2 regions of the Corynebacterium guangdongense genome follow, and region 2 is predicted to be linked to the other one. Evidence: predicted binding sites of a transcription regulator. Region 2 holds the regulator's gene; the other holds the start of a gene.
What was found. Region 2 encodes LexA, which represses DNA repair genes until DNA is damaged. Its sites were predicted from a motif close to CGAACANNTGTTCG; they were not measured.

Region 1 (7,863 bases), 1.0 Mb from region 2:
CATGCATTCGCCTGTATAAAATGCGGGAAGGTGGCGAACTGGCCCCGAAAGGGGGTGGCGTGTCTGCGGTCTCGGATAGCTTCAATTTCGAACGTATGAGCTAACATATTTTTCGGGGGAAGAGCAGCTGTGACTGACGGAGATGACGGTCCCTACTACGCGCTATGTTCACCACACGATCCGATCGCGCAGGCGGCCCTGGTGGCGCGCCGCGCGGACTACGCCGCCTGGCGGGTCTGCCACTCGCAGGTCGGACCACTGACCGAAGGCAACCGGGACTGGGACGAGCACGCCGCCGAGCTCAGGGCCTCGCCCGGCGGCACCCCACGCTTTATTGAGTCCCACCTGGTTGCGCTCGACGTCCTGGACCGGCTGCCGTCGCTCAGGCGTCTCGTCGAGGACATGATGCATCTCGACATGTACACGCTGGTCCGCATCGCGGAGGTCATCTTCAAGCTCGATCCCGATCTCGACGGGGACGCCGGGGCATGGGCGTTCCTCGATGAGCAGCTCACCGCCTACCTCACTCCGAAGAGGGCCGCGCAGGTGCTGCCGACTCCCGCGGCGATCACCCGGAAGCTCAGGCAGCTGCTTTCGCTGCTCCAGGCCGAGATACCGGACGGGAAGAAGAAGGAGAGGGAACAGAAGAGGGAGCTCGACGACGGGTACCTGCAGTATCCGGATGGTCCCGGCACCGTCGGCACCGCGATCAGCCATGATCAGGCCACCGCCGCCATCATTGACCGGGCACTGCGTGAGCATGCGGCGCAGAAAGGCCTCACCATCGCGGAGGCGCACGCCGACATCGTCCTCAACCAGGTCACCGTCAGTGTGACGATGAACGTCTACAAGGCCAACGACATCCCGGGCGCCCCGACGTTCCTCCCCGACCGGACCCTGCTGACGGAGGAAGCCGAGGAGAAGCTGGATGAGCACGTCGGCCGGGTGCGGGACATGGACGAGGCCGCGCACTCTGAGGTGGAGGGGTACTCGCCCTCCGGAGCGCAGCGCGCCTACCTGGAAGGGCGGGACGGGACCTGCCGATGGCCCGGGTGCGACGCCCCCGCGGAGGGGACGGACAAGGACCATCGCGTCAACCATGCCGACGGCGGGGCGACTTCACCCAGGAACATGGTCTGCCTCTGCCGCCGCCACCACAACCGAAAGACGGAGAAGCTGATCCACTACCTCTTCGACGACGTCACCGGCGACGTCTACTGGCTCTTCGCCAACGGGAAGTGGGTGGTCGATGAAGCGGCCGGGCCACTGGCCCCGGCCAATCGCCGCTGGCTCTCGACCCTGGGTGAGCGTCTGAAGAAACGCCGGGCCCGGCTGTGGGGAACCGCCTGAGCAGGCTCGGGAAATGGGGGAGGAAAATGGAACAACCGCCCGAGAAGCGCGATCCTCGGACGGTCGTCTGACGCCTAGCGTCGCATGATCTTCTTCGACAGCCAGTTGCCGAAGACCTGCGCCAGCTGAACGATGACCACGATGACCAGGACGGCTGCCCAGGTCGCCTCCTGGTCGAAGGCGCGGTAGCCGTAGACGATGGCGAAATCGCCCAGGCCACCGGCGCCGACGTAGCCGGCCATCGCGGACATGTCGACGATGGCGATGAACAGGAAGGTGTAACCGAGGATCAGGGGGCCGAGTGCCTCGGGAATGATCACCGTGCGGATGATGCGCCACGGCGAGGCGCCCATCGCCCGGGCGGCCTCAATCTTGCCCGGGTGGATGGCGACGAGGTTCTGCTCGACGATACGGGCCACCGAGAACGTCGCGGCAATGACCATGACGAATACCGCCGCGTTCCTGCCGATGGTCGTGCCCACCACCTCAATGGTCACCGGCGCCATCATCGCGATGAGGATGATGAACGGGATCGGACGGATGAAGTTCACCAGAAAATTCAGCACCCAGTAGACGGCCTTGTTCTGCAGGATCCCGCCCTGTCGGGTGGTGAACAGGAGGATGCCGACGAGCAGTCCCAGGACACCGGCGGCCACCAGCGTGATGATGACCATGTAGAGGGTGTCCCAGACGGCCTCGGCGAAAGTCGGGCCCAGGCGCTCCCAGTCGGCCGCGAGAAGCGTTGTCGTCATCGGCGAATCTCCTCAATCTCGGTGGTCAGGTTAAGGGAGCGATAAAACTCCTCAATTGCCGCATCCGGTCCGGTGAGACGGACCGTGACCTTGCCGAAGGACTTCTTCTGCAGGGTCGTCACGCCACCGTGGACGACGTCGAGGGAACCGCCGGCGTCGATGAACCTGGCCGACGCGGAGAAGAACCCGCTCTCCTCGGTCAGGGCGATGGTGAACAGTCGCCCGGCGTGGGCCAGCAGATCCTCGGCCTCGACCTCGTCCGGGGTGTTGCGCAGCGAGGTGGCGACAAAGCGTTTCGCCACCGCAGTCTCCGGGTTGGAGAAGACGTCGTAGACCGTCCCGTACTCGACGACGCGCCCCCGCTCCATGACCGCGACCTTGTCGGCGATCGAACGGACCACGTCCATTTCGTGGGTGATCACGACGATGGTGATGCCGAACTCCCGGTTGACCTTGCGCAGGAGATCGAGGACCTCATGCGTGGTCTCCGGATCGAGGGCGGAGGTGGCTTCGTCGGCGAGCAGCAGGCGCGGGTTGGTGGCGAGCGCACGGGCGATGCCGACGCGCTGCTTCTGCCCGCCGGAAAGCTGTTCCGGAAAGCTCTTCGCACGATCGCCCAGGCCCACGAACTCGAGCAGTTCCCGGACCCGGGCCTTGCGGTCCTTGGCACCGATGATCTCCAGCGGATATTCGACGTTGCGGGCCGCGGTGCGGGAGTCCAGCAGGTTGAACTGCTGGAAGATCATGCCGATGTCCTGGCGGATGGTGCGCAGCTGCTTCTCGGACTTGCCGACGACGTCGACGCCGTCGAGGAGAATGCTGCCGCCGGTTGCCGTGTCCAGGCCGTTGATCAGCCGAACCAGGGTGGATTTGCCGGCCCCGGAATAGCCGATGACACCGAGTATCTCGCCGGGCTCGACCGTGAAGCTCACGTTGTCGACGGCGACGATATCGGTGTCGAAGACTTTGGACACGCCTTGAAACTCAATGCGTGTACCTGCCATGTTTAGGAGTTCTCCTCTTCCAGGCGCTGCAGGATCTGCTCGAGGTCCTCGCGCGGACGGTCCACGGCGACGGCGGTGCCGCCGGAGGATTCCTGGACGGCCTCGGCGACGGCCGGGTCCTTCCAGAGCTCGGCGAGCTCGTTGATGCGCTCGTCGTCGGCCTTCTCCGGGGTGGTGGCCCAGATGTTGATGTACGGCTCGGCGCCCTCGGAGTTCGGATCGTCCTCGAGGATGGCGTCGTCCGGGTTCAGGCCTGCACGAAGGACGAAGCTGTTGTTGACGACGGCAGGCTCGCCGGAGTTGTAGGCGATGGTGGTCTGCGCGGCGTCGACCGGGGTGACCTCGACCTTGGAGGCTGCCTGGTCGACGTCTGCCGGGGTCGGGCTCAGCAGGCCCTCCTCCTTGAGGGTGACCAGGCCGTTGGCGGCCAGCAGGTTGATGGCGCGGCCCTGGTTGGTCGGATCGTTCGGGACGGCGACGCGCTGGCCCTCGATGCCGTCCAGGGAGTCGTGGCCGTCCCAGAACAGTGCCAGCGGGTAGATCTCGGTGGAGGAGATCGGGACCAGGTCGGCGCCGGCGCCGACGTTGTACTCCGCGAGGAACGCTAGGTGCTGGAACTTGTTGACGTCGATCTGATCCTGGACCAGGGCGTCGTTCGGGGTGTTGTAGTCCGAGAACGGAACGATCTCCATCTCGATGCCCTTCTCCTCGGCGAGGTCCGCGAAGACCTCCCACTCCGGAAGGTTGTCGTCGGTGGTGCCGACGCGGATGGGCTCATTGCTCTCGGCGGCGGTGTCGGTGCTCTCGGATTCGGAGGAGCACGCCACCAGGCTGGTAGCGGCGAGGGTGGCTGCAGTCAGCGTTGCAATGCGACGGATGTTCATGGTCCGGTCCTTGTCTTGGGGGTACGGAAGTGACTTCCGTAAACTTAGCAAATGCTGTACCGCTTGGTCTATTTAGGGACAATGAGTGGTCCGGAGGCTAGCGGTCGAACCAGCGCTCCTCCTGTTCCAGAATGCGCTGGAGCTCGGCCCGGCCCTTGTCGACCGGCACGGCGGTGCCGCGGGAGGATTCAATGACGGCCTCGTCGACGGCCGGGTCGTGCCAGAGGTCGACGAGTTCATTGAGCCGTTCGTCGTCGACCTTGTCCGGCGTGGTCGCCCACACGTAGGTGTACGGCTCGGAGGCGACGTCGGCGGGGTCGTCGGAGGCGAGCGCGCTGCTGGCGTCGACCCCGGCCAGCGCCAGCCCGGAGCTGGGGATGACGGCGGCGGAACCCTCCTCGAAGGCGGCGACGACCTCCGCCGGGGCGACCGGACGCACGGTGACCTCAGAGTCCGCCGCCAGGATGTCCGCCGGCGTCGGATGTGCGGGGGCGCCTTCGCGCAGCGTGACCAGGCCCGCGTCCCGGAGCAGGTTGATGGCGCGGCCCTGATTGGCGGCGTCCTGGGGGATGGTGACCTCCTCGCCCCTCACCTCCGCGAGGCCGCCCTCGAAGTACAGGCCCAGCGGGTAGACGGCCGTCGAGGCGATCGGGACGAGGTCCTCCTCCGCGCGGACGTTGTAGCCGCCGAGGTAGCTCAGGTGCTGGAAGTTGTTGAGGTCGATCTGGCCGCTGGCGAGTGCGTCGTTGGGCGTCGTGTAATCGCCGTAGGTGACGATCTCGACCTCAAATCCGTGCTCCCGCGCCAGTTCCTGGAACACGTGCCATTCGCGCTGGTTCGCGTCGATGGCGCCGATGCGGATGGTGTCGGAGGGCGCGTCCGTGCAGGCCACTAAAGTGACTGCACTGAACGCGACAAGGGCGAGGCTGCGAAGGCGCACGGGGATCCTTTCAGGATTTCTGGACGGGGTTCAATCTAGCATCCGAACTATTAGAACCTATGTTCGACTGGGGGGGTAGGCTTCGGATCATGAGGTTCAACGCGAAGCCACTGAACTGGTCCCGGATGGAGGCCATCCTGTCCGGGCGCAGTGAGCCGACCCCGGTGCCCGCCTCGGCGGGCGTCGACAAGCCTGTCCCGGGAAAGGATGCGACCCCTTTCGCCGAGCTGCACGCCACCAGCTCCTACGCGTTCCTGGCCGGGGCCGCCGACCCGGACGCCATGGTCGCCCGGGCCGTCGAACTCGGGCTGACGCACCTGGCGCTGCTCGACCGGGACGGCTTCTACGGGGCCGTGCGTTTCGCGGAGGCCGCCCGGGAGGTGGGCCTGGCCACGGTGCACGGCGCCGAAATCTCCCTCGAGCGGCCCCTGACCCTGCTGTGCCGCGGGCCCGAGGGCTACCGTCGCCTCTCCCACCTGATGTCGGACGCGCACATGCGCACGCGGGCGAAGAATGAGGTCGCCTACCTGCAGATCGAGCAGATCGCCGAGGAACTGGGCGGGCACTGCGTCGTGCTCGTCGACCACCCCTGGACGCCGCAGATGGGCAGGCTTGTCGACGCCTTCGGGGAGGACAACCTCGTCCTCGAGTACGCGGTGACCATGAGGCCGGAGGACGCGGACCACCACCGTCTGCTCGACAGGTTCAACAATCTGCGCGGCATCGTCTCCGCCCGGCCAGCGGCGGCGACCCGGCAGGACGGCCGCCTGGCCGCGGCAAAATACTCCCTGGGCATGCGCCGCTCGCTGGCGGGCGCGGAGCGGGATCTGCACCCCATGGGCGCACCGTGGCTGCGCTCGGGGGAGCAGATGCTGCGCATGAGCCGGCGTCCGGACCTGGTGGCGAACGCGGTGACGCTGGCCGAGGAGCTGTCGTTCCCGCTGGCGCTGGTGGCCCCGGAGCTGCCGGACTTCGAGACGCCGGCGGGGCACACGGAAATGAGCTGGCTGGCGGAGCTGACGAGGGAGCGGGCGCGGCTGCGTTACCGCTCGCGGCCCCCGGAGATACAGGCCCGGGCGATGACGCAGATCGATCATGAACTCGGCGTCATCGGGTCCCTGAACTTCCCGGGCTACTTTCTCATCGTCAACGACCTGGTGGACTTCTGCCGGGACAACGACATCCTGTGCCAGGGACGCGGCTCCGCGGCGAACTCCGCGGTGTGTTTCGCGCTGGGCATCACCAACGCGGAGCCGATCTCGGCGGGGCTGCTGTTCGAACGTTTCCTGTCCCCGGAACGCGACGGACCGCCGGACATCGACATCGACATCGAATCCGGCCGACGCGAGGAGGTGATCCAGTACGTCTACGGCAGGTACGGGCGCGACAACGCGGCCCAGGTGGCCAACGTCATCACCTACCGGCGCAAGGGCGCGGTGCGCGACGCGGCGCGGGCGTTGGGTTACCCGCAGGGCGCGGCCGACGGCTGGGTCAAGGGCACGGCCGAGGTGCCGGGCGACGTCGCCGAGCTCGCCGCCGCCTTCCTGGGCCAACCCCGGCACCTGGGCATCCACTCCGGGGGCATGGTCATCTGCGACCGGCCCATCGCCGACGTCGTGCCCGTCGAGTGGGCGCGCATGGAGAACCGCTCCGTGGTCCAGTGGGACAAGGACGACTGTGCCGTGGCAGGGCTGGTCAAGTTCGACCTGCTCGGCCTGGGCATGCTCGAGGCGCTGCACCACATGATCGACCTGGTGCGCCAGCAGTACGGCCGCACCGTCAACCTGTGGGAGCTGGACCTGGCGGACCCGGAGGTCTACGACATGCTCTGCCGGGCCGATGCGGTCGGGGTGTTCCAGGTGGAGTCGCGCGCACAGCTGGCGACGCTGCCCCGGCTCAAGCCCCGGACCTTCTTTGACCTGGTGGTGGAGGTGGCGCTGGTCCGTCCCGGCCCCATTCAGGGAGGTTCGGTGCACCCCTACCTGCGCCGGCGTGACGGGAGGGAGAAAATCGAGTACGACCACCCCGTGCTGGAGAAGTCGCTGGGCAAGACGCTCGGGGTGCCGTTGTTCCAGGAGCAGCTCATGCAGATCGCCGTCGACGCGGCGGGCTTCTCCGGCGGCGAGGCCGACCAGTTGCGCCGGGCGATGGGGTCGAAGAGATCGCCCGAGCGGATGGAGGCGCTACGCGTGCGTTTCCATGAGGGGTTGGAGCGGACCAACGGGATTGTCGGGGAGACCGCGGAGAAGCTGTGGAACAAGATCGTCGCCTTCGCGGCCTACGGCTTCCCGGAATCGCACTCGCAGTCCTTCGCCTCGCTCGTCTACTTCTCGGCCTGGTTCAAACACCACTACCCGGCGGAGTTCTGCGTCGGCCTGCTGCGGGCGCAGCCGATGGGGTTCTATTCGCCGCAGTCGCTGATCCAGGACGCGCGTCGGCACGGCATCGAGATCCTGCCGGTCGACGTCAACGAGTCCGGCGCCCAGGCGAAGGTTACGGACGGCCGCATTCGAGTGGGTCTCAATCTCATTGCCGGGCTGGGGGAGAAGGCGGCGGAGCGCGTCGAGCAGCATGCCCCCTACACCTCCATCGCGGATCTCTCGCGCCGGGCGGACCTCACGGTGGTGCAGACCGAGGCGCTGGCGAAGGCCGGCGCGCTGTCGACGTTCGGGGACCGGCGGCGGACGCTGTGGGAGGCGGGCGTCGCGGCGACGGAACGTGAGGGCATGCTGCCGGGACTCTCGGCGATCACCGCGCCGACCCTGCCGGGGATGAACGCCTTCGAGCTGATGGTCGCGGACATCGTGACCACCGGCGTCACCGCGGACCGACAGCCGATGGCCATGGTGCGGGCGGGGTTGGCGGAGGCGGGGGTGTTGACGGCCGCCGCGCTCCGGACCGCGCGGGACAACTCGCGAGTCCGGGTGGCGGGG
Region 2 (7,863 bases):
TGCCGTTGCTGCGCCCGCTGGAATCCCCCCTCATCGAGCAGGTCGCCGACGCGTTGCGTCACCTGGGGGGCCACGGCATCAACGCCATCGACTTCCAGCCCGCGAAGTTGCCGCCGCACCTGAAGATGACCTACGCGGCCGTGGACAAGCGCGGCAAGATCATTGACTCGGACAAAGATCTCGCCGTTCTCCAACAGCGCCAGGCCGGTGCGGTCCGGGCGTCGGTGAGCAAGCGGGCCCGCAACGTCGAGACGGATTCGGTCCCGACGTGGACGGGTGAGAATCTCGGTGACGTCCCGGAGGAGATCACCCAGACCATCGACGGCCACCAGGTGAAGGCCTACCCCGCGTTGGCCGCCACCAAGGACGGCGTGGAGGTCAAGGTTCTGCCCACGAAGGCCGCCGCTGACGCGTCCATGATGACGGCGACGCTGACGATGCTCATGCGCTCCATCACTGTCAACGCCAAGCAGATGGTCAAGGGACTCCCCCTGCAGCAACGCGTGGCCATCGACCATTACCCGCACGGCGGCCTCGACGGCCTGGTCGAGGACGCCCGAGTCGCGGCCATCCGCGACCTGATGATGAAGAACGGTGGCCCGGTCCGCTCCCCGGACAAGTTCGAGGAGCTGTGTGCCCGGGTCGCCCCCGGAGTCCCAGGAGAGGTGCGTCGGGTGGTCGTGGGGCTGGCCCCGGCGCTGGTGATCCACTCGAAGGTGGTCGCGGAACTGGACAAGTGGTCAGGTCCCGCCATCGACGACATGAACCGCCAACTGGACTTCATGCTTCCCAGGCAGGCGATCACCGTCCACGGGCTGATTCACCTGCAGCACCTCGGCCGATACCTTGACGCCATGCTCATTCGGCTCCAGGAGATGGGGCTGGATCCGGACAAGGACGCTGACCGGCAGGACGTGGTCGAATCGGTCAAGCGGTACCTCTCGACGAAGCTGAAGACGTTGCCGACACACAGGGCCAATTCCAAAGCCGTCCGCGACATCGGCTGGATGATTCAGGAACTGCGTGTCAGCCTGTTCGCACAACGTCTGGGCACCGCCCGGCCCATCTCGGCCCGCCGGATTGAAAAGGCGGTCGACAAACTCTAATCGTCGCGGTCGCGTCGGCGCATGAGCCGGATCTCCGACTCGAAGTCCTCCGCGCTGTCGAAGGACTTGTACACCGAGGCGAAGCGCAGGTAGGCCACCTCATCCAGTTCGCGCAGCGGATCGAGGATGGCCAGGCCGATCTGGTTCGCGTCGACCTGGGAGCTGCCGTGACCGCGCACGGTCTCCTCCACCTCCTGCGCGAGCTTTTTCAACGAGTCGTCGGACACGTCCCGCCCCTGGCACGCACGACGGACGCCTCGGATGAGTTTTTCCCGGCTGAAGGGCTCGGTCAGCCCGTTGCGCTTGACCACCAGGAGAATGGCCTTCTCCATGGTGGTGAATCGGCCGTGGCACGAGGTGCATTCCCGCCGACGACGGATTGTGGTGCCGGCGTCGATGACGCGGGAATCAATGACTCGGGACTGCTCATGGTGGCAGAACGGGCAATACACGTGGGGTCACCGTTTCAGAATGGTGGGCGGAAAAACTGCTGAAGGCCAAGTGTAGACCCGGCCCCGACCGGGACTGAAGCCGCCGCTGAGCGGCGCAGCACCCCGGCCTACTTGGCCACTTCGGCGGTCACGGTGGAGACGTAACCGGGCTCCAGGGCCGGTTCCGCCTCCGCCAGCAGGTGCAGTGAGCCGGCCACGAGAGTGAAACCCAGCGCCGCCCCGAGCAGGAAGGTTCGCCGGTTCTCCCGGCGAATGTCGCCGGCGCCCCGGAGAGCCCCGGCGGGAGATTCCCCTTCGGTGGCGGACAGTGGCCGGGGGCAGTTCGGTGTGAGTGTTCGAACGGGGGCGCCGACCTGTGCGCCGCACCGGCCCGGCGTCGGCTCCCAGACGGAAGCCGCAGGGACCACCCGGCTGATCGACGTGTTGTGGCGACGGTTGGTGCTGTTCAGAACGGAGGAATGGGTCATCGTCATGGTCCTGTCTGTGGGGGCGTTGAGGTGAAATCTACGAGGGCGGGCCGACACCGTTCGACCAAAACCGCTCACACGTTCGATACCGCTCGTGTGTTCGATTAAAGCATTCGTTCGAAAATTTGTCCACAGTTCCGCGATCCTGCTCGAACATGAGTGCAGTTTCGTGATAGGAAAGAGGGTGACGTCTGCTTGACCCGGCAGAACGCCCGACAAAACCAGGAGCATCCATGGCCGAGAAGAAGACGGCGAAGAAGAGCGGCAAGCAGAAGCCGGACGCCGCAACCCTAAGTGACCGGCAGCGACGGATTCTCGAGGTCATCCGTGACGCCATCGTGCTGCGCGGCTACCCGCCCAGCATCCGGGAGATCGGTGACGCCTGTGGCCTGCATTCGACCTCCTCGGTGGCCTACCAGCTCAAACAACTGGAGGAGAAGGGCTTCCTCAAGCGCGATCCCAACAAACCCCGCGCCGTAGACATTCGTCACCTGAATGAGAACGGGATGGGCCCGGCGGCGCCGGCATCGACCGGTCGGGCCGCCGCGCCGGCGAAGGCCGGATCCCCGGACGACACGGTCGGCACCACCTATGTTCCGGTCGTCGGCCAGATCGCGGCCGGCACGCCGATCCTCGCCGAACAGAACATCGACGAGTACTACCCGATGCCCGCCCACCTGGTGGGCGACGGAGAGCTGTACATGCTCCGGGTGGTCGGCGAATCCATGCGTGACGCCGGCATCCTGCCGGGCGACTGGGTCGTCGTCCGCTCGCAGAAGGTCGCCGAGAACGGCGACTTCGTCGCCGCGCTCCTCGACGGCGAGGCCACCGTCAAGGAGTTCCACAAGGATTCCTCCGGCGTCTGGCTGATGCCGCACAACGACGCCTTCTCCCCCATCCCCGGTGACGACGCCGAGATCATGGGCAAGGTCGTCTCTGTCATGCGCAAGCTCTGAGCGCCCTCCCCCCAGCGTGCCCGCCGGGCGCCGGGCGCGACCGGTCGGCGCCCGTGGTTTTCCCACCACCCCCGCTGGGGACCCGACTCGGCGAAAGTCCGAATGTTTGGGAATAATGGGGCCAGAATGTCCGAATGGTCATATGCCGGAAAGTCCGGGAGTGCGAACGGGAGGGGAAACCATGTACGCCGAGGAACGTCGTCGCCAGATTGCCTCGTTGACCGCGGTCGAGGGCCGGGTCAACGTCACCGAACTCGCCGAGAAGTTCGGTGTCACCGCCGAGACGATACGACGGGACCTTGCGGTACTCGACCGCGAAGGCATCGTGCACCGGGTTCATGGTGGCGCAGTGGCCAGCCAAAGTTTCCAAACCACGGAGTTCACGCTCGATGACCGCTTCCGTTCCGCCCCTTCGGCGAAACTGGCCATCGCCCGCGCCGCGGTCGAGCACCTCCCCCCGGCGGGCGGGTCCGTGTTCCTCGACGCCGGCACCACCATCAACGCCCTGGCCGATCTGATGGCGGAGAACCCGGCGGCCGACCAGTGGTCGGTGGTCACCAACAGCCTCCCCATCGCGCTGAGCCTGTCAGCCCGGGATCTCGACTCCGTGCAGCTGCTGGGCGGCCAAGTCCGCTCCATCACCCAGGCCGTGGTCGGTGACACCGCCCTGCGCACGTTGGCGCTCATGCGCGCGGACGTCGCGTTCATGGGAACCAACGCCCTGACCCTGGACCACGGCCTGTCGACGGCGGATTCACAGGAGGCCGCGGTCAAGGCCGCGATGGTGACCAACGCCCATAAGGTCGTCGTGCTCTGCGACGCGACCAAACTCGGTAACGACTATCTCGTCAGTTTCGCCGCCATCGACCAGATCGACGTCATAATCACGGACTCGGCGGCCCCGGAGCCCTTCATCGAGGCACTGCGTGAACGGGAGATCGACGTCATCATCGCCGACGCCGAGTAAGCCTGTCCCCCGGTTCCGGATGCCGGGGATCGTGAGCGTAGTCGGTAACATCATTCCCAGACATCCGGTTGGTGCCAGGCTTTCCCGGCCGCACGCCGGGGCCGGGAGGGAGACCGCCGCACCATGATCACCACTTTGACGCCCAATCCGAGCATCGACCAGACGATGGCGCTCAGCGAGGAACTTCACCGCGGGCGGGTGCACCGGCCCCACGAGGTGACGCGTACCGCAGGCGGCAAGGGCATCAACGTCACCCGCGCCATCGCCCTGGCAGGGCGTTCTTCCGTGGCGGTCTTCCCTGCTCCGGCCAACGATCCCTTCATCGCCCTCGCACTGGAGTCAGGCTTCCGTTTCCACAACGTCGACGTCCACGACCTGGTCCGGATCTGCATGACGGTGACCGAACCGGACGGAACCACCACCAAGTTCAATGGCCCGGGCGCGCGTCTGTCGGCGAATGAGGCGGATCTCCTCGTCCAGGATTTCCTCATCTCCTCCTACAACGCCTCCTCCGTCGTCCTGGCGGGTTCGCTGCCGCCCGGCCTGGACATGGACTGGTACAGCACGGTGATCGAGCAGGTGCGTGCGCAGCGTCCGGAGATCTTCATCGCCGTCGACACCTCGGGGGAGGCACTGTGGGAGACCGTCCACGGTTCCGCCACGGGCACGCCCGACCTGATCAAGCCCAACTCCGCAGAGCTCGCGACCCTGGTCGGCTCCGACTGGAGCGGCGACGACATGGAGGCCGCGGCCGCCGAGGGTGATTTCGCCCCCGTTGTCGCCGCCACCGCCGCCCTGCGCGATCAGGGCATCTCCCAGGTACTGGTCACCCTGGGCGGGGCAGGGGCGTTGCTGGCCACCGAGGAGGGATCCTGGCACGCCAGTCTGAGCGAGCCGGTCACGGTGGTTTCCACGGTGGGGGCGGGCGACGCCGCCTTGGCCGGCTATCTCATGGCCCTGCACTCCCGCCGGTCTCTGCCGGTGGCCCTGGCCCAGTCAGTCGCCTACGGGACCGCGGCCATTTCGCTGCCGGGCACACAGATGCCCACGCCCCAGCATGCCGACGCCCGGCTGATCAACGTCGTCCCCGTCACAGTCTGACGCTGCCCCCTCACCGTGCTTTACACTGTGATGGCATCACGCTTCCGAACGGAAAGGGACACTGAGCATGGCCAGCAGGATTGTCAGGGTGGGATCCACCGTCGGCCTGCACGCCCGCCCTGCCGCAGCAATCGCGGACGTGGCGCTGACCTTCAACGAGGAGATCATGCTCCATCTCGTGGGCGAGGATGACGAGGGCGCCGACGCCAGCTCCTCGTTGATGATCATGGCGCTCGGTGCCCAGCAGGGAGACCGGGTCGAGGTCAGGTCCACCAATCCGAAGGCGGTCGACGCGATCGCTGATCTCGTCGCCGCCAATCTGGATCACGGTCGACGCGACGCGACCTTGTGACGGCCCCGCGGGGCAGCGTGCCTCACGCCTTCGCCCAGTGGAGGTCCACAGTCATCCGGTCGCTGTCCGGGTCGATGGAGACGTACTCCTCCCAGGCGATCGCACCCCGCCCATTCCCGGCCTTCCTCGCATGCGCGGCTAGGACGTCCCAGGCGAGGGCGAGGCCATCACCGCTGCCCCGGTGACGAAGGCGCCACGTGCGCAGGTCGCCGTGGCGAACGACCTTGAAGGGGCTGGCGTCGGCAAGCTGGTCCTGGAGTAGTCGCACGGTGTCCAGGCGCACGGGGAAGCCGCCGGCGAGGTCGACGGTGTCGCCGAGCGGGCTGAAATAGTAGCAGCGCGCCGGCCCGGCGGGCCGTACCTGCGCGGTTTTCAGCACCTCGTGGGCGTGGCCGTAGACGCTGTCGAAGTAGGACTGCATCTGGACGGTGGGTATTTCCCTCCGGTCGACAAGGGCGGCGTGGGCAGGGACAAACTGGGTAGTAATATCAGCCATACCCATACGATAACTAAGTTCGATTAATTATCACATCGCGTGTCGGATAGAAGCGGCCTTCGCCGACGGTGCGGTAAAGCTTCATCATGATCGGGTAGCCGACGAGGATGCCAATCGAGCCCCAGGCGATGCCCTCCAGCGGGACGCCGGCGACGGTGATCGACAAGTTGCCGATGCCGGCGATGAGGGCAACGGCCGCGGCGGCGAGGTTGACCGGGTGGGTGAAGTCCACCCGGCTGTCCATCCAGATGCGCACCCCGAGCAGACCGATCATGCCGTAGAGCATGATGGTGGCTCCGCCGAGGACGCCGGCCGGGATGGTGAAGATGAGGGCGCCGAACTTGGGAACGAAGGCGAGGAGGACGGCGAATATCGCGGCGATCCAGTAGGCCGCGGTCGAGTAGACGCGGGTTGCGGCCATGACGCCGATGTTCTCCGCGTAGGTGGTGGTGCCGGAGCCGCCGAATGAGCCGGCCAGGGTGGTGGCGATGCCGTCGCCGATCAGGGCACGGCCGGACAGGTCGTCGAGGTCGCGGTGGGTCATCTCCCCGACGGCCTTGACATGGCCGATGTTCTCGGCGATGAGGACGATGAGCACCGGCAGGGTGACGAGGATGGCGGAGGCCTGGAACTCCGGTGCGTGGAACTGCGGCAGGCCGACCCACGGGGCGTCGGCGATAGCCTGCGAGGCGCCCTCGGAGAGGTTGCCTGTCACCGCAGCGAAGACCCAGCCGATGACCACGCCGATGAGGATGGACAGGCGCGAGACCATGCCCCGCCCCAGGACGGTGCAGCCCAGGATGCCCAGCAGCGTGACGAAGGCGACCAGGGGCTGAGTCTCAAAGTTGGAGGTGGCGGCCGGTGCCAGGTTGAATCCGATCAGCGCGACGATCGCGCCGGTGACCGCGGGAGGCATGATCGCGTCGATGACCCGCTTGCCCGCCACGTGGACGATGACGCCGACGAGGATCAGCGCCAGGCCGGTGACCAGGAGGCCACCGAGCTGGGCCCCGATGCCGTGGGCCTGGGAGGCCGACAGCGGGGCGATGAAGGCGAAGGAGGAGCCGAGGTAGCTGGGCAGACGGTTGGCGGTGACCAGCAGGAAGATTATCGTGCCGAGACCGGAGAAGAGCAGGGTCGTGTTGACGGGGAATCCGGTCAGCGTCGGCACCAGCAGGGTCGCACCGAACATGGCGACGACATGCTGCATGCCGATGCCGATGGTGCGGGGCCAGCTGAGGCGCTCATCCGGGGCGACGACATCGCCGGGGGCGATGGCCTGGCCATCACCGTGCAGGGTCCATCCGAAGGTTTTGTTCACAGGCCCCAATTATGGCCTGCCCCGGCCGTATTCACCCAACCGAGCGGGAAGAATCCTCGGGATCGTCAGTGTCCGGGACGTCCTCCCCGTCGGCGGGGTCCTCCCCCGCCCGGTCGACGACGAAGTCGGTCAGGGAGTCGGCGACGACGCCGGGCAGGCGCACGTCGAGCAGAGTGCCCTCGTTCGCGTATTCCTCGCTGAGGACAGTGCCGACCTCATGGATCTGGGCCACAAGGTCGCCTCGGGTGAAGGGAATGAGCAGCCGAACGTGGGCGTCGCGGGCGTTGAGATGCAGCTCGACGCGCGCCATGAGCTCGTCAATCCCCTCCCCGGTGGCCGCGGAGGTGAAGACGACGTCGTCATTGCCGAGGACGTGCCGCAGCTCGGCGAGCACCAGCGGGTCGGCCTGGTCGATCTTGTTGACGACGATGATCTCCGGGGGCATGGTCTCCCCCGTTTCCCGCACGATCTCGTAGAGGACCTTGTTGACGGCCTCGATCTGCTTGAGCGGGAAAGGATCAGAGCCGTCGACGACGTGCAGGATCAGGTCGGCGCCGAGAACCTCCTCGATCGTGGATTTGAAGGCCTCGACCAGCTGGGTAGGCAGGTGCCGGACGAAGCCGACGGTGTCGGTGAAGACCACCG

Region 1: a site for LexA is predicted at 4,983-4,996, ahead of CGUA_RS02955 (error-prone DNA polymerase). Genes of this name have one in related genera too.

The regions. Positions count from the first base shown of each region.
Region 1 is NZ_CP047654.1:596,821-604,683, forward strand. It holds gene CGUA_RS02930 (HNH endonuclease signature motif containing protein) at 130-1,350, shown strand; gene CGUA_RS02935 (methionine ABC transporter permease) at 1,425-2,102, opposite strand; gene CGUA_RS02940 (methionine ABC transporter ATP-binding protein) at 2,099-3,106, opposite strand; gene CGUA_RS02945 (MetQ/NlpA family ABC transporter substrate-binding protein) at 3,109-3,990, opposite strand; gene CGUA_RS02950 (MetQ/NlpA family ABC transporter substrate-binding protein) at 4,088-4,882, opposite strand; gene CGUA_RS02955 (error-prone DNA polymerase) at 5,020-7,863, shown strand, end outside.
Region 2 is NZ_CP047654.1:1,597,570-1,605,432, forward strand. It holds gene hrpA (ATP-dependent RNA helicase HrpA) at 1-1,106, shown strand, start outside; gene nrdR (transcriptional regulator NrdR) at 1,103-1,558, opposite strand; gene CGUA_RS07590 (hypothetical protein) at 1,666-2,031, opposite strand; gene lexA (transcriptional repressor LexA) at 2,259-2,981, shown strand; gene sugR (transcriptional regulator SugR) at 3,163-3,948, shown strand; gene CGUA_RS07605 (1-phosphofructokinase family hexose kinase) at 4,072-5,049, shown strand; gene CGUA_RS07610 (HPr family phosphocarrier protein) at 5,117-5,401, shown strand; gene CGUA_RS07615 (GyrI-like domain-containing protein) at 5,424-5,897, opposite strand; gene CGUA_RS07620 (uracil-xanthine permease family protein) at 5,911-7,218, opposite strand; gene hflX (GTPase HflX) at 7,250-7,863, opposite strand, start outside.